Regions from separate parts of the Bacillus sp. 41-22 genome, predicted to be linked through region 2. Evidence: a T-box and tRNA genes for the amino acid it is inferred to sense, from the RefSeq annotation. Region 2 holds a T-box; the other regions hold tRNA genes.
The links. A T-box is a leader RNA that pairs with one kind of tRNA and senses whether it is charged. The one in region 2 lies ahead of metG (methionine--tRNA ligase), so its partner is inferred to be a tRNA-Met.
Positions count from the first base shown of each region.

Region 1: it encodes a tRNA-Met, which carries the amino acid that the T-box ahead of metG (methionine--tRNA ligase) is inferred to sense. The anticodon was not compared.
Region 3: it encodes a tRNA-Met, which carries the amino acid that the T-box ahead of metG (methionine--tRNA ligase) is inferred to sense. The anticodon was not compared.

Region 1 covers NZ_CP084035.1:60,529-67,884, forward strand. Annotated here, with positions in the region: gene mazG (bifunctional methyltransferase/pyrophosphohydrolase YabN) at 1-1,267, shown strand, start outside; gene LCF45_RS00320 (RNA-binding S4 domain-containing protein) at 1,282-1,557, shown strand; gene yabP (sporulation protein YabP) at 1,637-1,924, shown strand; gene yabQ (spore cortex biosynthesis protein YabQ) at 1,921-2,574, shown strand; gene divIC (cell division protein DivIC) at 2,571-2,930, shown strand; gene LCF45_RS00340 (S1 domain-containing RNA-binding protein) at 3,018-3,503, shown strand; tRNA gene LCF45_RS00345 (tRNA-Met) at 3,663-3,736, shown strand; tRNA gene LCF45_RS00350 (tRNA-Glu) at 3,750-3,821, shown strand; gene spoIIE (stage II sporulation protein E) at 4,083-6,554, shown strand; gene tilS (tRNA lysidine(34) synthetase TilS) at 6,758-7,356, shown strand, end outside.
Region 2 covers NZ_CP084035.1:4,807,600-4,814,955, reverse strand. Annotated here, with positions in the region: gene LCF45_RS24880 (M4 family metallopeptidase) at 1-294, shown strand, start outside; gene LCF45_RS24875 (metal-sulfur cluster assembly factor) at 339-656, opposite strand; gene LCF45_RS24870 (methyl-accepting chemotaxis protein) at 777-2,468, opposite strand; gene LCF45_RS24865 (methyl-accepting chemotaxis protein) at 2,697-4,391, opposite strand; gene LCF45_RS24860 (class I SAM-dependent methyltransferase) at 4,805-5,773, opposite strand; T-box leader at 5,737-6,007, shown strand; gene metG (methionine--tRNA ligase) at 6,058-7,356, shown strand, end outside.
Region 3 covers NZ_CP084035.1:251,196-258,551, forward strand. Annotated here, with positions in the region: rRNA gene LCF45_RS01465 (16S ribosomal RNA) at 1-1,235, shown strand, start outside; rRNA gene LCF45_RS01470 (23S ribosomal RNA) at 1,382-4,303, shown strand; rRNA gene rrf (5S ribosomal RNA) at 4,406-4,521, shown strand; tRNA gene LCF45_RS01480 (tRNA-Met) at 4,534-4,610, shown strand; tRNA gene LCF45_RS01485 (tRNA-Asp) at 4,614-4,689, shown strand; gene tsaE (tRNA (adenosine(37)-N6)-threonylcarbamoyltransferase complex ATPase subunit type 1 TsaE) at 4,864-5,337, shown strand; gene tsaB (tRNA (adenosine(37)-N6)-threonylcarbamoyltransferase complex dimerization subunit type 1 TsaB) at 5,318-6,010, shown strand; gene rimI (ribosomal protein S18-alanine N-acetyltransferase) at 6,024-6,467, shown strand; gene tsaD (tRNA (adenosine(37)-N6)-threonylcarbamoyltransferase complex transferase subunit TsaD) at 6,467-7,356, shown strand, end outside.

The DNA.
Region 1 (7,356 bases), 520 kb from region 2:
TGAAATCGTATATGAAACAATTGCGAATACATTGCTAGAACAAGCTAAAGGCGCAGAAATTATTTATGCTGTTCCAGGTCATCCGCTTGTAGCAGAAAGAACAGTTCAGCTACTTTTGGAAAAAGGAGAAGCAGCAAATATTGAAGTGCGAATTGAAGGTGGACAAAGTTTCCTTGATCCGATGTTCGCAAGTCTAAAAATTGATCCGATTGAAGGGTTCCAATTAATTGATGCTACATCATTTGAAAGAGGACAATTAGAATTACGTCAACATTTAATCTTTTGCCAGGTGTATGATGCATTCGTTGCTTCAGATGTGAAGCTAACGTTAATGGAGATTTTGCCAGATGATTACGAAGTGTATATCGTAACAGCTGCAGGGACTTCATTCGAGCAAGTGAAAAAGGTATCGTTATACATGTTAGATCACGAAACAGAATTAAATAATTTAACGAGTGTGTATGTACCGCCAGTTAAGGAACGTGCGTCCTTATATCAGCAATTTGATGTGCTTAGAGCAATTATTGCTGATCTTCGTGGACCGAATGGTTGCCCATGGGATAAAAAGCAAACTCATCAATCCTTAAAGAAATACTTAATTGAAGAAGCGTATGAAGTGCTAGAAGCAATTGATGAAGAGGATGATGATCATTTAGTAGAAGAACTAGGTGATATATTATTACAAGTTATGCTTCATGCCCAAATTGGAGAGGATGAAGGTTGGTTCTCTATAGATGATATTATTCGGACTTTAGCTGAGAAAATGGTTCGTCGTCATCCGCATGTGTTTGGGGATACGGATGTAAATAATGCTGATGAAGTGATTGCAAATTGGGAAGAAATTAAAAAACAAGAAAAGGGATTCGTGAAAGAATCTGTTTTAGCGGGTATTCCAAAAAGCTTGCCACAACTAATGCGTGCTTATGAAATTCAGAAGAAAGCTGGAAAGGTTGGATTTGATTGGGTTGATGTGCAGCCGATGATAGAGAAGGCCTTAGAAGAATGGCAAGAATTCCAACAAGAAGTTGTAAACATGGATGAGAAAAAGATGCTAGGTGAATTTGGTGATTTACTATTTGCATTTGTGAATATAGCTCGTCATTATAAATTAGATCCAGAAGAAGCGCTACGTTCAACTAATGAGAAATTTATGGATCGCTTTTTATACATGGAAGCAAAAGTAGCTGAAATGAATAAGGAAATGCAAGATTTATCATTAGAACAGTTAGATATTTTATGGGAAGAGGCAAAACAAACAGAGCGTTAATAGGGGGATTTGATATGCGTCTAGATAAATTTTTGAAAGTATCACGTTTAATTAAAAGAAGAACATTAGCAAAAGAAGTGTCTGACCAAGGAAGAATTTCGATTAATGGCCAAGTGGCAAAAGCGAGTTCAGATGTGAAGGTAGAGGATGAATTAACAATTCGTTTCGGGCAAAAAATAGTAACTGTGAAAGTAAATGAATTGAAAGAAACAACTAAAAAAGAAGATGCAGCAAACATGTATAGTCTCGTTCGTGAGGAAAAGGTGAAAGCGGAAGAAGGCTTGTTCTAAAATAGGTTAGCCCTTCATACATTACTATTAGCTAGTATAAAGCTATGGGGGGATTTTCGTGAATAATGGTTACTCACCTATGTCTTCTAATCAACAAAATGTTTCGGTAGAGCATGATATTATTATGCGTGGCAGGCGTGTAATTGATATTACCGGTGTAAAGCAGGTAGAGAGTTTTGATAGCGAAGAGTTTTTACTCGAGACTGTAATGGGTTTTTTAACAATTCGTGGTCAAAATTTGCAAATGAAGAATTTAGATGTAGAAAAGGGTATTGTATCAATTAAAGGGAAAGTTCATGAAATGCTGTATATTGATGAGAACCAAGGGGAGAAAACTAAAGGCTTCTTTAGTAAGCTATTTAAATGAGCCTAACAATTCAGTTGTATACAATGCTTTCGATGATTGGAATGGGTGCTTGGATTGGTGCTTCTTTAGATACATACCAACGGTTTTTAAAGCGCCAAGAGCGTAAACGTTGGCTTGTATTTATACATGATATACTATTTTGGATTGTCCAAGCATTATTCGTTTTTTATGTATTACTGCGTGTAAATGAAGCCGAACTACGTATATATGTATTTTTGGCGTTACTATGTGGTTTTGCAGCATATCAAAGCTTATTGAAAGCACTATACATGAAGATGTTAAATTTTCTCATCTATATTTTTGTACAAACAACACAATTTTTTGTTCGAATTATACAGCTACTCATGATAAAACCTGTTATTATTATAGCACAGCTATTTATTGCATTTATATTATTCTTATTTCGTATACTGCTTTCAATTGGACATGTGTTATGGAAAATGGTGATTTGGATATTACTTTTCATATGGAAAGTTTTTTTCTCGCCTGTTCGGTTTATTGCTTCGCTCATATGGAAACTTCTCCCTAATCGTGTTAAACTTTTTATAATGAAGCATGTAGGGTTCCTGCAATATGTAGCAAAATTGAAGGGACATATCTTCCAATTATGGGTGCGTATAAAAAAGAAGTTAGGGGGACCTCGGAAATGAGGGAACTAAGACAAAGAACAATCGACAAACAGAGTCCAAATCCTGTTAAAGAACATATAATACAAACGGATGAGAACAGGAAGCGACTTTATCGCCGTTTAGCGGTTTTTCTTGTCTTTGCTTTTACAATTATTGCTAGTATTAGTGTGACGTTTTATCAACAAAACAGTTCCATTAAAGCAAAAGAAGCAAAAGTTAAGGACATGAAAAAAGAACTGGATTCATTAACGAAAAAAGAAAAGAATCTAAAAGATGAAGTTCAAAAGTTGAATGATGAAGAGTACGTTTTAAAGATTGCTAGAAGGGATTATTTCTTCTCCGGAAAAGGGGAGATAATTTTTCCTGTTTCTAAGTAGAGTATGTCTTATTGACACTGTATTTTAGGATTATATATAATAAAGTAAAATTTGACTTTTTAACCACTAAGGAGGAGCATTTTTTTTATGTCAATCGAGGTAGGCAGCAAGTTACAGGGTAAAGTAACAGGTATTACAAATTTTGGGGCTTTTGTGGAGCTGCCAGAAGGCTTAACAGGTCTTGTTCATATTAGTGAAGTTGCTGATAATTATGTGAAAGATATTAACGATCACTTAAAAGTAGGCGACCAAGTAGAAGTAAAAGTTATCAATGTTGAAAAAGATGGCAAAATTGGCCTATCTATTAAGAAAGCGAAAGAACGTGAAAAAACAGAAGGAGATCGTCCACGCGGTGAATACCAACGTGGTGGTGATCAACAACGTTCTGGACGTCCACAACGTAATAATCGTTCTTCCAACAGAGATAACCGCGGTGGCGGTAACGAACGAGCTCCAAAAGAAACATTTGAGCAAAAGATGGCACGCTTTTTAAAAGATAGTGAAGATCGTTTAACTTCTTTAAAGCGTAACACAGAATCTAAACGTGGTGGCCGTGGCGCACGTCGCGGATAATAAGTCCGTTTAATTCTTAACATATAGAGAGGTACCCAGAGTAATTACTCGGGTACTTTTTTATGTGAGAGAATATATTTTTAAAAAAGTTTTTGAGATGTATTGACTTTAAAATATATCTGATGTAATATACTAATTGTCCGTTAAATACGACGACATGGCGGTGTAGCTCAGCTGGCTAGAGCGTACGGTTCATACCCGTGAGGTCGGGGGTTCGATCCCCTCCGCCGCTATATTTAATTTAACGGCCCGTTGGTCAAGTGGTTAAGACACCGCCCTTTCACGGCGGTAACACGGGTTCGAATCCCGTACGGGTCATCTAAAAAGATCATGCAAATTTGCATGGTCTTTTTTTGTTAAATATAAATTAAGACGTACAATACTTCTACAAAATCACCCTATATTTTCTGAACATTCTTTCAACTCACTTTAAATAAATTAAATACTATGTATATATGTAGATTTATTTCGAATAAAAAGTCGAACGATTATAAAAGTCAAAACTGTTGTTTTGACAAAAAAACCAATAATCATCTTTTATAATAACAGTAATTAAACTATGCAGGTGGTGTTAAAAATATGCCTAAAGCAGGAAGGAATACTATGAATACAAGTGCATTGGCGATGAATGAAAGTCAGCTTGGAACAATAAAGTGGACGAGTAAGTTGCGAATGAAGTTTGAAAAAGTTTTCTTTAGATGGGGATTCATTATTGCTGTTATTGGTTTTCTTTTGGGACGAGCATATATATTAACAAACATTTTACCGTTTGCATTGCCGTTTTTTGCTGCTGTTTATGTTATGAAGCGAGATAAAATGCCGCTCGCGTTCTTAGCCCTAATGGGGGGAGCACTTTCAGTTTCAATAGATAATTTATTTTTTACTTTTGCATCTATCTTTACCTTCTTTATTTATAATATCTTCTTTAGTCGGTTTACACGTAAAACTGTTGGACTTGTACCATTCCAAGTATTTATCTCCGCATTAACCGCACATTTAGTTGTTGTATATTTTGCACAGCAAACCGTCACCATGTATGATCTGCTCGTCAGTACGATCGAAGCGGGGCTTAGCTTCGTATTAACGATGATATTTTTACAAAGTGTTCCGCTTTTAGTGGAAAGGAAAGGGAAGCAACAAGCGTTAGAAACAGAAGAAATTGTTTGTTTAATTATATTACTAGCATCTGTTTTAACGGGCACAACGGATTGGTTTGTTTATGATGCTTCTATTCAACATATTTTCACTAGATATTTAGTATTAGTATTTGCCTTTATTGCAGGGGCAGCTACAGGGTCCACGGTAGGAGTTGTCACTGGGTTAATATTAAGTTTAGCAAATGTGGCGAGCTTGTCTCAACTTAGTCTCCTTGCCTTTTCAGGATTGCTTGGGGGATTGTTAAAAGAAGGGAAGCGTATAGGAGTTAGTTTAGGTTTATTAATTGGTACAAGCTTAATTACATTATATGTAGACAAGCAAACAAGTATTGTAACAACTTTAATTGAATCTGGTGTAGCGATTGTTTTCTTCTTATTAACACCGAAGCTTGTTATGGATCGTATTGCTAAATTTATGCCGGGTACACAGGAACATTCACAGGACCAACAACAATATTTAAGAAGAGTGCGCGATGTTACAGCAAACAAAATCAATCAATTTGCTAATGTATTTGCTGCTTTGTCTAATAGCTTTTCTGTATACGGGTATGTGGAGGAGGAAGATAAAGAAACAGAAGCTGATTTATTTTTAAGTACAATTACTGCAAAAACATGTCAAACATGTTTTAAGAAGGATCAATGTTGGGTAGTTAATTTTGATAAAACATACGATTATATGAAACAAATAATGAGTGAAACAGAAGAAGGAACGCTGCAGCATAATCGGAAGTTAGTTCGTGAATGGGACAAGCATTGTGTGAGAGGGAAGAAAGTAACGGATTTAGTAGCGGGTGAATTAGATCACTTCTATGAGGGGCAGAAATTAAGAAAACAAATGAAGGAAAATCGTAGAATTGTAGCGGAGCAATTACTAGGTGTATCAAAAGTGATGGAGGATTTCGCTAAGGAGATACAACGAGAAAGAGAGAACCATCAAGCGCAGGAGGAGCAAATTTTACAAGCGTTTCGTGATTTTGGTGTCGAAGTGGAGCATGTTGATATTTATTGTTTAGATAGAGGAAGTATTGATATTGAAATGTTGATTCCGGCTGCATCTAATGAACATGGGGAATGTGAGAAGTTGGTTGCTCCAATGCTTTCAGATATTTTAAAAGAGAATATCGTCGTTAAGCATGAAGAGAAATCCTCATATCCAAATGGGCACAGTTTAATATCATTTGGTTCAGCGAAGACATATTCTCTTGATACAGGATTGGCCACAGCTGCAAAAGGTGGTGGGTTTATTTCAGGTGATTCCTACGCGATGATGGATTTGAGCGTTGGTAAATATGCACTTGCGATTAGTGATGGTATGGGAAATGGACAAAGGGCTCATATGGAGAGTAGGGAAACGGTAAAATTATTACAAAAGATACTTCAATCAGGTATTGATGAAGAAATAGCGATTAAGTCCATCAATTCGATTCTTTCTTTAAGGACGACAGAGGAGATGTATACAACGCTTGACTTGGCTATGGTAGATTTGCGGGATGCGAGTGCGAAGTTTTTAAAGATTGGATCGACGCCGAGTTTTGTTAAACGCGGAAATAATATTTTGAAAATTGAGGCAAGTAATTTGCCGATGGGAATCATTGAAGATGTTGAAGTTGATGTGGTTGGTGAGCAATTAAAAACGGGTGATCTTCTTATCATGATGAGTGACGGCATCTTTGAGGGAGCGCAACATGTGGAGAATCACGAATTATGGATAAAACGTAAAATTAAAGAACTACAAACAGAGGACCCACAGGAAATCGCTGATATTATTATGGAAGAAGTAATTCGCTCTGGTGATGGTTATATAAATGATGATATGACTATTGTGGTGGCGAAAGTAAAGAAAAATATGCCGAAGTGGGCTACGATTCCAATAGTAGGAATGCAGGCGCAATAAAATAATCAAAAAACCTAGGTAGATGCCTAGGTTTTTTTGATTAAAAAGGTAATGTTATTACTTTGTTAAATATACAGGAGGGATGTAAGATAAAAATATGGATTTTGTACATCTTTTTTTTGCACAATGTTTGTAAAAGTTGTACCATTATATACAAGGTAACTAATGTTGTTGTTCTTGTTTAATGAAAGGTGATTGCGAAGTTGAAAGATGCATTTGTTGAAAAAGTAGATGACTTTGTAAAGCAGCATGATGTATTAAAGAAACATTCAACAATTGTTGTAGGGGTTTCTGGTGGTCCTGACTCTTTGGCTCTTTTATATTATTTGTTAGAAAAAAGGGCAGAAAAACAGCTAGAAATTGTAGTAGCACATGTGGACCATATGTTTAGAGGTAATGAATCTTATGAGGATTTACAGTTTGTACAGGGTCTTTGCAAAGAGCTAGGAGTTATTTGTGAAACGCTAAGGATTAATGTGTCGCAATATCAACAGCAATATGGAATGAATGCACAAGTTGCAGCTAGAGAATGCAGATATGCATTTTTGGAAAGAATAATGAAGAAATATGATGCGAGATATGTAGCTCTTGGTCACCATGGAGATGATCAAGTAGAGACGATTTTAATGCGCCTTGTACGAGGGAGTACTCCGAAAGGATACGCAGGAATTGCAGTGAAGCGATCTTTTCATAATGGATATTTAATTAGGCCGTTACTTGGGGTAACTAAGGAAGAAATTGTTGATTACTGTAATAAATTAAAAGTTATTCCGCGTATAGATCCGAGTAATAAAAAAGAAGT
Region 2 (7,356 bases):
CGTTATACTGGAACAGCTGATAATGGCGGCGTTCATATTAACAGTAGTATTAATAATAAGGCGGCGTATTTAGTGTCTGAGGGCGGCACGCATTACAATGTGAAAGTAACTGGAGTGGGCCGTGAAGCGACAGAAAAAATTTACTATCGTGCTCTTACAAAATATTTAACTGCAAACTCTGATTTCAAAATGATGCGTCAAGCTGCACTTCAATCAGCAGAAGATTTATTCGGTAAAAACTCTAAAGAGGTACAAGCTGTAACGAAAGCTTATGACGCTGTAGGAGTAAAATAATAAGAGAAAAAAGACCTGACTGGATTGTCAGGTCTTTTCCTTATTTAGTCACGAATACCTAATGCGATTTTCGCCATACGCGACATACGTTCTTTTGTCCATGGCGGATTCCATACAACGTTTACTTCTATTTCATTTACTTCAGGTACGTTCGTTGATAATACTTTTTTAACGTCTGATACGATTTGGCCAGCCATTGGACAACCGATAGAAGTCATCGTCATTGTAATGACAGCATTATTATTTTCATCCGCTGTAACGTCATAAACTAATCCGAGATTGATAATATCAACACCTAGCTCAGGGTCAATAACAGCTTCTAAGTTTGCATATAACTTTTCTTCAAATGCTTGTTGTGACATGTGTAGCACCCCCTAAATATTAATGATATCGGTTCTCATTATAACGGATATGCGGGATAAGTGCAGGAAATGAGCTCAAAAAAATATTCCTCCCTGAGAGAGGAATATTTTTTTGAAAAGCTATTCAGTTTTAAAATGAGATACAAGCTGATCTAATTCTTCAACTGTTTGTTTCATTTGTTTTGCAGTGAGAGTCATTTCATTCATCACGATGACTTTCTGTTCAGCAGATTGTGCCGTTGCGGCTGTTTCACTAGATACTTCATTTGAAATAGAAGCGATGTTATTAAGTGAAGCGTTCATTTCTTCAGCGCTTGCAGCCATTTCTTCAGCAGTTGCTGATATGTCTTGCATTTGAGTTGATACTTTATTTACTTGTTCAACAATTGTTGTGAAAGAAGTACCAGCCTCACGAACGACAGTAATGCCTTCAAATGCTTCAGAGCGGCCTTGAGACATCATAGAGCTAGCAGTTTCCGTATCATTTTGAATTTGATGAAGCAATTGGTTAATATCTTTTGCCGCTGTTTTTGATTGTTCCGCAAGTTTACGAACTTCATCAGCTACGACAGCAAATCCTTTTCCTTGTTCACCAGCACGAGCCGCTTCAATAGAAGCATTTAAAGCAAGTAGATTCGTTTGCTCAGCGATATTAGAAATAGATTGTACAGCCGTATCAATATATTTCGTATGGGTGATTAGACGTTCGACTACTTCTGATGTAGCATTTACAGCTTCATGTATCGTTGTCATTTGTGAAACAGATTTTTGGATAACAGTACTTCCGTCGTTAGCGTGTTCATATGTAGCTACAGCAAGTTCGGCTACAGATGAAGCAGATTCAGCGATACGCTGAACACTTATTGCCATATCATCCATCGCAGTCGAGCTTTCTTCCATACTAGAAGTTTGCGATTGAATACTTGAATTTAAGTTGGACATCGAGCTTTGAACTCTTATTGTTGCCTCGCGTGATGTATTAGTCTTTTCTAGCATATTTTCAGAAGCTGTTTGTACTTCTACAGATGTTTTTTGAACACGATTAATGATATGCTGCAAGTTTTCTAACATTTTATTAAATGATGTAGCAATAGCACCGATTTCATCATTGCTATTTACTTGTAGACGGGCTGTTAAGTCGCCTTCTTGAGAGGCTAATTCTTTTAGTTTAGTATCAATTTGTTGAATTGGTTTTACAAGCTTACCAGAGAACCACCATGCAAGAATAATTGCAGTTACAATACAAATAACAAGTGATAAGAAGACAACATATTCAATTCGTAGTGAAGATTGATCGATTTTTTCAATAGATTGTTCACGTAATTTAGCTTGTTCATTAGTGTAATTTGTGAAATCACCGATTACTTTATAAACAGTGCCATTCTCTGTAGAAGCTACTTGTAAAGCTTCTTCCCATTTTTGTTCTTTTGCAAGAGTGAATACTTTCTCTTCAATGAACTTTCTCCAAGTGGATCCTAATTCCATTGTGCTTTTCACGGACTGAGAAGTGTTAGGGTTAGAAAGAAGTTGCCCTTTTGTATCTTCAAGACGTTTACTCATCTCATTAAACTTGTCTAATTCGACTTGATCATGTTGTAGTAAATAACCTCTTAAAGCAGAAAGTTGTACTTGATAAGCGTCTCCGCGCTCTTTCAATTCTGTTGCAAGAGGAGAAATTTCTTTTTGTAATGTTTCAGCTTTATGAGACTGATCCATGGTAAAGAATAAAATAAAAGCTAAGGCGATGCCGAATAAAGCGCAAATCATTCCCATCATGAACATTAGTTTTTTTCGAATGCTAATAAAATTCATATGATAAAAATCCTCCTTGTAAAATCTTAGTATTAGAATTAATTAATTAATGTAAAAAATTGAAAGAAAGCTTTACTCCATCTGGAATAAAGCTTTCTTCTTTCCTTTAGGAATTATAGCAGACAGAATGGGAGATAGAAAGAGATATTTTAGCGTGAAAAAAGAGAGACTCTAAATCGCTCTTTCTAACAATTTAGAGTTCGTAGAAGTATAAATGAAATTTTCATTTTAACTATTTGTTTTGAAATGAGAAACGAGCACTTCAAGTTCTTGCACAATTGTTTTCATTTCTGATGATTTTTTAGCAACGACACTCATTTTGTTTACTTGGTCACCAGCTGAAGTTGCTGTTTTCGATGTTTCGGCAGCAACTTCATTTGAAATAGAAGCGATATTATTTAAAGCTGCATTCATTTCTTCAGAACTTGCGGCCATTTCTTCAGCAGTTGCAGACATTTCTTGTATTTGTGTAGAGAAATTGTTAATGTGATTAACAATTTCTGAGAATGAAGATCCAGCGGTACGAATGACTGTAATTCCTTCAGAAGCTTCTGACTGACCTTGTGTCATCATGTCATTTGCTATTTTTGTGTCCGCTTGAATTTGATGAAGTAAATGGTTAATGTCATTTGCTGCTAGCTGAGATTGTTCAGCAAGTTTTCGTACTTCATCGGCAACAACAGCGAATCCTTTTCCGTGTTCACCAGCACGGGCCGCTTCAATAGAAGCATTTAAAGCGAGCAAATTCGTCTGCTCGGCAATATTAGAAATAGATTGAAGTGCAGTATCAATATGATTCGTATGTGTAATGAGTCGCTCTACCACTTGTGATGTAGCGTTAACAGCTTCGTTAATTGTATGCATTTGTGTAATAGATTTTTCAATGACTTTATTTCCATCATCTGCTTTTTCAGAAGTTGTAACAGCTAGGCTAGCGGCAGAAGAGGCAGCTTGTGCAATGCGCTGAACACTCGTTGCCATATCATCCATTGCGGTTGAACTTTCTTCAATGCTAGAAACTTGTGAACGAATATTGTGCTCAAGAGCACTCATAGTCTCTTTAGTTTTTGCGGTATTTTCCATAGAAGCAGTTGTTTCGATAAACACATTTTCAGAAGCTTCTTTTACACTTGTTGATGTTTGTTGAACTTGCTTTATTATACGCTGTAAGTTAGCAAGCATTTGATTAAAGGAATTTGCGATGTCACCAATTTCATCTTTACTCGTTACGTGTAATCTAGCGGTTAAATCGCCATCTTGAGAAGCTAATTCTTTTAACTTCGCATCAATTTGTCGAATCGGTTTAACGAGTTTACCAGAGAACCACCATGCCAATAGAATAGACGTTAATGTACATGTAATGAGTGAGAAGAAAATAATATATTGAATAAGGGATGAAGAAGACTCTACGTCAGCAATTAATACGTCCCGTTTGTCATTTTCTTCATTTGCATATTTAGTAAAACGACTTAAAAGATCATTTACATAATCTGTTTGAGCAAGAGCAATTTTGGATGCTTCATCCCATTTTCCTTCCCGTGCAAGAGGGAGGACTTCATTATCTACGACGCTGCGCCATTTTGCTCCCATTAAAATGGCCTCTTTCATTCCTTCTGGGAGTTTTTTATCACTTGTTACTTTCTCCCTAGTATCAGCTAGTTTTTTTCCTTCCCGGTTGAATTTATCCAATCCTTTTTGGTCATGTGATAGTAAATATTCTTGTAAACCAGCGACTTGCGCTTGGAACCAATCGCCACGTTCTTTTAAAATCGTTGCTCTTTTCGATACATCATTCTTTAATGTTTCGATTTCACTTGCTTGATTCATCGCGAATGAAAGAATAACAATAAGAGCAATGCTAAATAAGGAAGAAATGCTTAAGAGTGTGAACAGTAGTTTTTTTCGAATGCTAACATATTTCATTGTTACCCCTACCTTTTTAAAAACTATTTATTGTAATTTATAAATATTGAGAACGAAACTAATAAAAACATAATTAAGAAGTTACTAATCTGTTCAATGAAAATTATAGCAGATAATGGAATATGGCATATTAATGTGATTAAATGTTCTTAAAATGTATACATTTGTATATCAAAAAATTCATAAATAAAAATCAGAAATGGTATTGTAATTTGAAATAACATCCTGTATACTTCTAATTAGTTGATAACGATTATCACTATCAACTGAACATTACTCTTCGTTATGTTGGTCATACCCCTTTTTGACGACGTAAGTCAGAGACGAATGTTGAAATATCTTGTGTCCTATTCTACAGAATTATGGTAATCTCCAACCTCAACTTATATGCGTAAGCATGCAAAAAAAGGATCCTATCCGTGAAGGGATCCTTTTTTGCATGTTGTCGCAATTAATGTGTATAGACCTGGTATACGTTCTTCAATTCCTTCGGGTGAAGTAGAAGGGAAAACCCACCTTTGATGAGACCCGTGTTCTTCAACTAGCTTTTCAATTTTAAAACGTTCTTCCGCAAGTGTTGTAACAATTTCTCCTAACGTCCAGCGGCGTATGCTTGTCTTCGGTAATGATTCTTTCTGCGATTCTGTAAGAAGAATGCTATAAGCAACATCATCTTCAATCAATTCTTCATCGAAATAATTTCCATTGGCCCGAAATGATGGATGATCTACACCTAATAATTTAGTGTAAATAGGATGATAGTCACGAAGGATAAGCATTCCATCTTGTTTAAGTAAGTTAGCAATCTTTTGAAAGAGTGGTTTTAAATCTAAAAAGTAATGAAGTACACCAAGTTCCAGCAATACGACATCAAATGATTCGGAAAGATTTACATCCAGTACATCAGAGACGATGTATTGGATAGAGACACCAGCAGCTTCGGCTAGTTCGGTTGCGTATTTTTCATTACTTGCTGAAATGTCTACAACTGTTACATCGGCTCCTAAAAGAGCAAGAGCAACTGCTTTATTTCCTTTTGATCCGAGTAAATTAATAATACGCTTTCCTTTTGGAGATTGTATGTAAGGTAAATAATGATTTACCTCGCGCACGGGATCTTCCATGAGCTTTTTCGCATAATCCTCGGGCGCCCCGTGGCGATTTGTCCAAGCTTCATAAGCAGCTGCGTTCCAGCTTTTTTCATTAATAGTACTTAGTTGTTTTTGATTCAATTTTATCACTCCTTTTGTGAACGTATAGTTATTCGGTGAATGAGTAGGATTTCCTGTTTTTTTGAATAAAAGTTTGATTTTTCTGTTGTTAAGTCGTAAAATACGTTTTATACATAAAAGCGTTGAAAAGGAAAAGTAGAATGGAATCATTCTTTCCAGAGAGCTTCGGTAGCTGAGAAGAAGCAAGAATATTCATTTGAACAATGGCCTTTGAGCTTCGTCCTGAACTTATCAAATGATAATAATAGGCGGCGACGAGAGTTGGTACTCGTTATCAAAACCACAGTATAAGAGCATATAGCTCCGTACTTGTTAAGGTTAGTTATGCGAATGACTGACGAAATAAGGTGGTACCGCGACTGTTTATACAGCCCCGCCCTTATCTTTTTTAAGATAAGGGCGGGGCTTTTTATATTTTAAAGGAGGAATATAAGATGAGTATTTTTATTGGAGGCGCTTGGCCGTATGCAAATGGTTCGTTACACCTTGGACACATTGCTAGTTTGTTACCAGGAGATATTTTAGCACGTTATTACAGGGCAAAAGGTGAGCATGTGTTGTATGTTTCAGGAAGTGATTGTAATGGAACACCGATTACAATTAGAGCAAAGCAAGACGGTGTGACGGTGAAAGAAATTGCTGATAAGTATCACGAAGAGTTTGAGCGATGTTTTCGTAGCCTTGGTTTTACTTATGATTGCTATACACGTACAGATAGCGAGCATCATCATGAAACTGTTCAAAAAGTCTTTTTGCGACTATTAGAAGAAGGTTATATTTATAAAAAAGTAGTTGAACAAGCTTATTGCGAAACGTGTACGCAATTTTTACCGGATCGATATGTAGAAGGTATTTGTCCGCATTGTCATGAAGCAGCAAGGGGCGATCAATGCGATGCTTGTTCCGCTATTTTAGATCCACTCGATTTGTTAGAAAAGAAATGTAAGTTATGTGGTAGTACGCCATCAGTACAGGAAACAGAGCATTTCTATTTTGCATTGCATAAATTTCAGCAGCAAATTAAAGAGGCCGTAGAAATTGCAAAGCAGAAAGGAACATGGCGCGACAATGCAATTCAATTAACAGAGAGATATTTAAAGGAAGGATTACAAGATAGGGCAGTGTCACGTGATTTACCAATTGGGGTACCAATTCCAGTGGCAGGATATGAAGATAAGAAAATTTACGTATGGATTGAAGCAGTGACAGGATATTATTCGGCGAGTAAAAATTGGGCTGAAGAAACAGGGAAAGATGATCAAGAGTTTTGGGATAAAGAAGCGAAAACATATTATGTACATGGTAAGGATAATATTCCGTTTCATTCAATCATTTGGCCAGCGGTATTACTTGGAATAGGAGAAGAAGCGATCCCGCGTCATATCGTTTCGAATGAGTATTTAACAGTAGAAAAAAGAAAATTATCGACAAGTAAAAACTGGGCAGTATGGGTGCCTGACATATTAGAACGCTACAATCCCGATTCTATTCGTTACTTTTTAACAGTTAACGCACCAGAAAATCGTGATACTGATTTTTCATGGCGTGAATTCATTTACAGTCATAATAGTGAATTGTTAGGTGCATACGGGAACTTTGTGAACCGGACATTAAAGTTTATTGAAAAATATTATGGTGGTACTGTACCGAAGGGAAGTATTGATGTAGAGCTGAAAGATAAAGTAGAAGGATTATATAAAAGTGTAGGAGAGGCGATTGAACAAACTAAATTT
Region 3 (7,356 bases), 710 kb from region 2:
GCCACACTGGGACTGAGACACGGCCCAGACTCCTACGGGAGGCAGCAGTAGGGAATCTTCCGCAATGGACGAAAGTCTGACGGAGCAACGCCGCGTGAGTGATGAAGGCTTTCGGGTCGTAAAACTCTGTTGTTAGGGAAGAACAAGTGCTAGTTGAATAAGCTGGCACCTTGACGGTACCTAACCAGAAAGCCACGGCTAACTACGTGCCAGCAGCCGCGGTAATACGTAGGTGGCAAGCGTTATCCGGAATTATTGGGCGTAAAGCGCGCGCAGGTGGTTTCTTAAGTCTGATGTGAAAGCCCACGGCTCAACCGTGGAGGGTCATTGGAAACTGGGAGACTTGAGTGCAGAAGAGGAAAGTGGAATTCCATGTGTAGCGGTGAAATGCGTAGAGATATGGAGGAACACCAGTGGCGAAGGCGACTTTCTGGTCTGTAACTGACACTGAGGCGCGAAAGCGTGGGGAGCAAACAGGATTAGATACCCTGGTAGTCCACGCCGTAAACGATGAGTGCTAAGTGTTAGAGGGTTTCCGCCCTTTAGTGCTGAAGTTAACGCATTAAGCACTCCGCCTGGGGAGTACGGCCGCAAGGCTGAAACTCAAAGGAATTGACGGGGGCCCGCACAAGCGGTGGAGCATGTGGTTTAATTCGAAGCAACGCGAAGAACCTTACCAGGTCTTGACATCCTCTGAAAACTCTAGAGATAGAGCTTCTCCTTCGGGAGCAGAGTGACAGGTGGTGCATGGTTGTCGTCAGCTCGTGTCGTGAGATGTTGGGTTAAGTCCCGCAACGAGCGCAACCCTTGATCTTAGTTGCCATCATTAAGTTGGGCACTCTAAGGTGACTGCCGGTGACAAACCGGAGGAAGGTGGGGATGACGTCAAATCATCATGCCCCTTATGACCTGGGCTACACACGTGCTACAATGGACGGTACAAAGAGCTGCAAGACCGCGAGGTGGAGCTAATCTCATAAAACCGTTCTCAGTTCGGATTGTAGGCTGCAACTCGCCTACATGAAGCTGGAATCGCTAGTAATCGCGGATCAGCATGCCGCGGTGAATACGTTCCCGGGCCTTGTACACACCGCCCGTCACACCACGAGAGTTTGTAACACCCGAAGTCGGTGGGGTAACCTTTATGGAGCCAGCCGCCTAAGGTGGGACAGATGATTGGGGTGAAGTCGTAACAAGGTAGCCGTATCGGAAGGTGCGGCTGGATCACCTCCTTTCTATGGAGAATTGATGAACGCAGTTCATCAATAAACGTTGACTTGTTTTGTTTCGTTCAGTTTTGAGAGAACTATCTCTCAAGTTTAAATGTATGTTCTTTGAAAACTAGATAACAGTGTAGCTCATATTTTTTTAATTTTAGTTTGGTTAAGTTAGAAAGGGCGCACGGTGGATGCCTTGACACTAGGAGTCGATGAAGGACGGGACTAACGCCGATATGCTTCGGGGAGCTGTAAGTAAGCTTTGATCCGAAGATTTCCGAATGGGGAAACCCACTATACGTAATGGTATGGTATCCTTACCTGAATACATAGGGTATGGAAGACAGACCCAGGGAACTGAAACATCTAAGTACCTGGAGGAAGAGAAAGCAAATGCGATTTCCTGAGTAGCGGCGAGCGAAACGGAATCTAGCCCAAACCAAGAGGCTTGCCTCTTGGGGTTGTAGGACATTCTATACGGAGTTACAAAGGAACGAGGTAGACGAAGCGACCTGGAAAGGTCCGTCACAGAGGGTAACAACCCCGTAGTCGAAACTTCGTTCTCTCTTGAATGTATCCTGAGTACGGCGGAACACGTGAAATTCCGTCGGAATCTGGGAGGACCATCTCCCAAGGCTAAATACTCCCTAGTGATCGATAGTGAACCAGTACCGTGAGGGAAAGGTGAAAAGCACCCCGGAAGGGGAGTGAAAGAGATCCTGAAACCGTGTGCCTACAAATAGTCAGAGCCCGTTAATGGGTGATGGCGTGCCTTTTGTAGAATGAACCGGCGAGTTACGATCCCGTGCGAGGTTAAGCTGAAGAGGCGGAGCCGCAGCGAAAGCGAGTCTGAATAGGGCGTTTAGTACGTGGTCGTAGACCCGAAACCAGGTGATCTACCCATGTCCAGGGTGAAGTTCAGGTAACACTGAATGGAGGCCCGAACCCACGCACGTTGAAAAGTGCGGGGATGAGGTGTGGGTAGCGGAGAAATTCCAATCGAACCTGGAGATAGCTGGTTCTCCCCGAAATAGCTTTAGGGCTAGCCTTAAGTGTAAGAGTCTTGGAGGTAGAGCACTGATTGAACTAGGGGTCCTCATCGGATTACCGAATTCAGTCAAACTCCGAATGCCAATGACTTATCCTTAGGAGTCAGACTGCGAGTGATAAGATCCGTAGTCAAGAGGGAAACAGCCCAGATCGCCAGCTAAGGTCCCAAAGTGTGTATTAAGTGGAAAAGGATGTGGAGTTGCTTAGACAACTAGGATGTTGGCTCAGAAGCAGCCACCATTTAAAGAGTGCGTAATAGCTCACTAGTCGAGTGACTCTGCGCCGAAAATGTACCGGGGCTAAATACACCACCGAAGCTGCGAATTGATACCAATGGTATCAGTGGTAGGGGAGCGTTCTAAGTGCAGTGAAGTCAGACCGGAAGGACTGGTGGAGCGCTTAGAAGTGAGAATGCCGGTATGAGTAGCGAAAGACGGGTGAGAATCCCGTCCACCGAATGCCTAAGGTTTCCTGAGGAAGGCTCGTCCGCTCAGGGTTAGTCAGGACCTAAGCCGAGGCCGACAGGCGTAGGCGATGGACAACAGGTTGATATTCCTGTACCACCTCTTTATCGTTTGAGCAATGGAGGGACGCAGAAGGATAGAAGAAGCGTGCGATTGGTTGTGCACGTCCAAGCAGTTAGGCTGATAAGTAGGCAAATCCGCTTATCGTGAAGGCTGAGCTGTGATGGGGAAGCTCCTTATGGAGCGAAGTCTTTGATTCCCCGCTGCCAAGAAAAGCTTCTAGCGAGATAAAAGGTGCCTGTACCGCAAACCGACACAGGTAGGCGAGGAGAGAATCCTAAGGTGTGCGAGAGAACTCTGGTTAAGGAACTCGGCAAAATGACCCCGTAACTTCGGGAGAAGGGGTGCTTTCTTAACGGAAAGCCGCAGTGAATAGGCCCAAGCGACTGTTTAGCAAAAACACAGGTCTCTGCGAAGCCGTAAGGCGAAGTATAGGGGCTGACACCTGCCCGGTGCTGGAAGGTTAAGGAGAGGGGTTAGCGTAAGCGAAGCTCTGAACTGAAGCCCCAGTAAACGGCGGCCGTAACTATAACGGTCCTAAGGTAGCGAAATTCCTTGTCGGGTAAGTTCCGACCCGCACGAAAGGTGTAACGATTTGGGCACTGTCTCAACCAGAGACTCGGTGAAATTATAGTACCTGTGAAGATGCAGGTTACCCGCGACAGGACGGAAAGACCCCGTGGAGCTTTACTGTAGCCTGATATTGAATTTTGGTACAGTTTGTACAGGATAGGCGGGAGCCATTGAAACCGGAGCGCTAGCTTCGGTGGAGGCGCTGGTGGGATACCGCCCTGACTGTATTGAAATTCTAACCTACGGGTCTCATCGACCCGGGAGACAGTGTCAGGTGGGCAGTTTGACTGGGGCGGTCGCCTCCTAAAGTGTAACGGAGGCGCCCAAAGGTTCCCTCAGAATGGTTGGAAATCATTCGTAGAGTGCAAAGGCATAAGGGAGCTTGACTGCGAGACCTACAAGTCGAGCAGGGACGAAAGTCGGGCTTAGTGATCCGGTGGTTCCGCATGGAAGGGCCATCGCTCAACGGATAAAAGCTACCCCGGGGATAACAGGCTTATCTCCCCCAAGAGTCCACATCGACGGGGAGGTTTGGCACCTCGATGTCGGCTCATCGCATCCTGGGGCTGTAGTCGGTCCCAAGGGTTGGGCTGTTCGCCCATTAAAGCGGTACGCGAGCTGGGTTCAGAACGTCGTGAGACAGTTCGGTCCCTATCCGTCGTGGGCGCAGGAAATTTGAGAGGAGCTGTCCTTAGTACGAGAGGACCGGGATGGACGCACCGCTGGTGTACCAGTTGTTCTGCCAAGGGCATAGCTGGGTAGCTATGTGCGGAAGGGATAAGTGCTGAAAGCATCTAAGCATGAAGCCCCCCTCAAGATGAGATTTCCCATAGCGTAAGCTAGTAAGATCCCTGAAAGATGATCAGGTTGATAGGTTCGAGGTGGAAGCATGGTGACATGTGGAGCTGACGAATACTAATAGATCGAGGACTTAACCATATAATATGAAGCTAATGTTATCTAGTTTTGAGAGAATATAAAAAACTTATTGACTTTAAATGTCGAATGAGTTATGATGATTCTTGTCTTAAATGAATATAGTCTGGTAATGATGGCAGAGAGGTCACACCCGTTCCCATACCGAACACGGAAGTTAAGCTCTCTAGCGCCGATGGTAGTTGGGACCTTGTCCCTGTGAGAGTAGGACGTTGCCAGGCTATTTATATCATCGCGGGGTGGAGCAGTACGGTAGCTCGTCGGGCTCATAACCCGAAGGTCGCAGGTTCAAATCCTGTCCCCGCAACCAAATGGTCCCGTGGTGTAGTGGTTAACATGCCTGCCTGTCACGCAGGAGATCGCCGGTTCGACCCCGGTCGGGACCGCCATTTTATATAAAGAAAAGAACGAAACAAGTTGTTTCGTATTTTTTTATTTGTTTTAACAAAAAACTAATAAAGACAGTCAAACTATCCTTAGGAAAACTCCTAAGGACTTTTTTATATATTTAAAACCTGTATAATAAAGAGCAGAGAACATTGTGAGTAAAGTAGGTGAAGTCTGTGAGTAAATATGAAATAACAACAAAATCTTCCGAAGAAACCCAGCGATTATCAGAAAAATTAGGGAGACTTGTAAAGGAAAAAGATGTAATTATTTTAGAAGGTGATCTTGGAGCTGGCAAGACGACTTTTACAAAAGGACTAGCAAAAGGTCTTGGAGTGAAAAGAGTCGTAAATAGTCCTACCTTCAATATTATTAAAGAATATAAAGGAAGATTACCGCTATATCATATGGATGTGTATCGTTTAGCGGAAAGTGAAGAAGATTTAGGATTTGATGAGTATTTCTATGGTGAAGGGATTACAGTAGTAGAATGGGCTCATTTAATAGAAGCATATTTACCGAATGAGAAGTTGCAAATTAGTTTATTCCATGCTGGAGATGATACAAGAAAAATTGTACTCGAGCCAATTGGAGATCGCTATATTAGATTATGTGAGGAGCTATTACAAGATGAAAGTACTAGCAATTGATACTTCAAATTACGTAATGGGTGTATCCCTTATTGAGGAAGGGAACGTGATTGGGGAAATCATTACAAATTTAACAAAAAACCATTCTGTACGTCTTATGCCAGCTGTAGAGAAACTGTTAAAAGAATGCGGTGTAAAACCGAAAGAATTGACTAAAATTGTTGTAGCAGCTGGACCGGGATCATATACAGGTGTTCGTATAGGTGTGACAGCGGCAAAAACATTAGCTTGGTCACTTCAAATACCAATTGTAGGTGTATCAAGTTTGGAAGTGGTGGCTGCAAATGGTACTAATTTTAATGGACTAATTTGTCCTTTATTTGATGGCCGACGTGGTCAAATTTACACGGGGTTATATACATATGAAGGAGAGCGTATAACTTCAATAGAAGAAGACCGAATTATTCTTATTGTTGACTGGTTGCAAATGTTAAAAGATAAAGAACAGCCTGTTTTATTTATTGGTAACGATGTTAAATTGCATAAAGAAACAATTGTAGAATATTTAGGTGATCAAGCTGTATTTGCTCCGTTCACTAAGAATAACCCAAGACCAAGTGAATTAGCATTTTTAGGATTACAAAAAGAAGAACAAGACGTGCATACGTTTGTTCCTAGCTATCTTCGTTTAGCTGAAGCTGAAACAAAATGGTTAGAAAGTCAAAAACAATAGGGGCCTACAGAAGATGGATATGATATTTAGAAAGATGGCACTCGATGATATTGCTCAAATTGTAGCTATTGAAGAAGCATCTTTTTCAACCCCTTGGACTGCAGATGCCTTTCACCGTGAATTAGAGGTGAATGAACATGCACATTATGTCGTGCTAGAAAAAGATGGTCTCGTAATTGGATATTGTGGATTGTGGATAATTATTGATGAATCACATGTAACAAATATAGCTATCCTGCCGGAATACAGAGGTCAAAAGCTAGGGGATGCCTTATTAAAAGAAGTCATTTCCGAAGCGAAAGGTTTAGGAGTAAAAACAATGACACTTGAAGTACGCATGTCAAATGAAGTAGCAAAGCAGTTATACAGAAAATACGGATTTCAAAATGGTGGGATTCGTAAACGATACTATGCAGACAATCAGGAAGATGGTCTTGTAATGTGGGTGAATATATAATGGAAAAAAATACGATTATACTTGGTATTGAAACAAGCTGTGATGAAACAGCTGTAGCAGTTGTTAAAAATGGAACGGAAATCATTGCGAATGTCGTTGCATCGCAAATTGAAAGTCATAAGCGTTTTGGCGGAGTTGTACCAGAGATTGCATCCCGTCATCATGTAGAAGAAATCACAGTTGTGTTAGAAGAAGCTTTAAAAGAAGCGAATATCACTTTTGAGGATATTGATGCAATTGCTGTAACAGAAGGACCAGGTTTAGTCGGAGCACTTTTAATAGGTGTAAATGCAGCGAAAGCTGTGGCTTTTGCTCATGATATCCCTCTAGTTGGTGTTCATCATATTGCTGGTCATATTTATGCGAATCGTTTAGTAAAAGAAGTACAATTCCCGTTACTATCGCTTGTTGTATCCGGTGGACATACGGAGCTTGTTTATATGAAAGAACATGGTTCATTTGAAGTGATTGGTGAAACGCGAGATGATGCGGCAGGAGAAGCTTACGATAAAGTAGCTCGTACATTATCAATGCCTTATCCAGGTGGTCCTCATATTGATCGCCTTGCGCATGAAGGAAAACCAACAATTGATTTGCCTCGTGCGTGGCTAGAACCTGATTCGTATGATTTCAGCTTTAGTGGATTGAAATCAGCAGTTATCAACACTGTGCATAACGCAAAACAGCGCGGTATAGAAATTGCACCAGAAGATTTAGCAGCAAGTTTCCAAGAAAGTGTAATAGATGTACTTGTAACGAAAGCGTCTCGTGCAGCAGATGCTTATAATGTAAAACAAGTGCTTCTTGCTGGTGGAGTAGCTGCTAATAAAGGGCTTCGTGCACGTTTAGCAGCAGAATTTGCACAAAAAGAAAATATAGAGCTAATTAT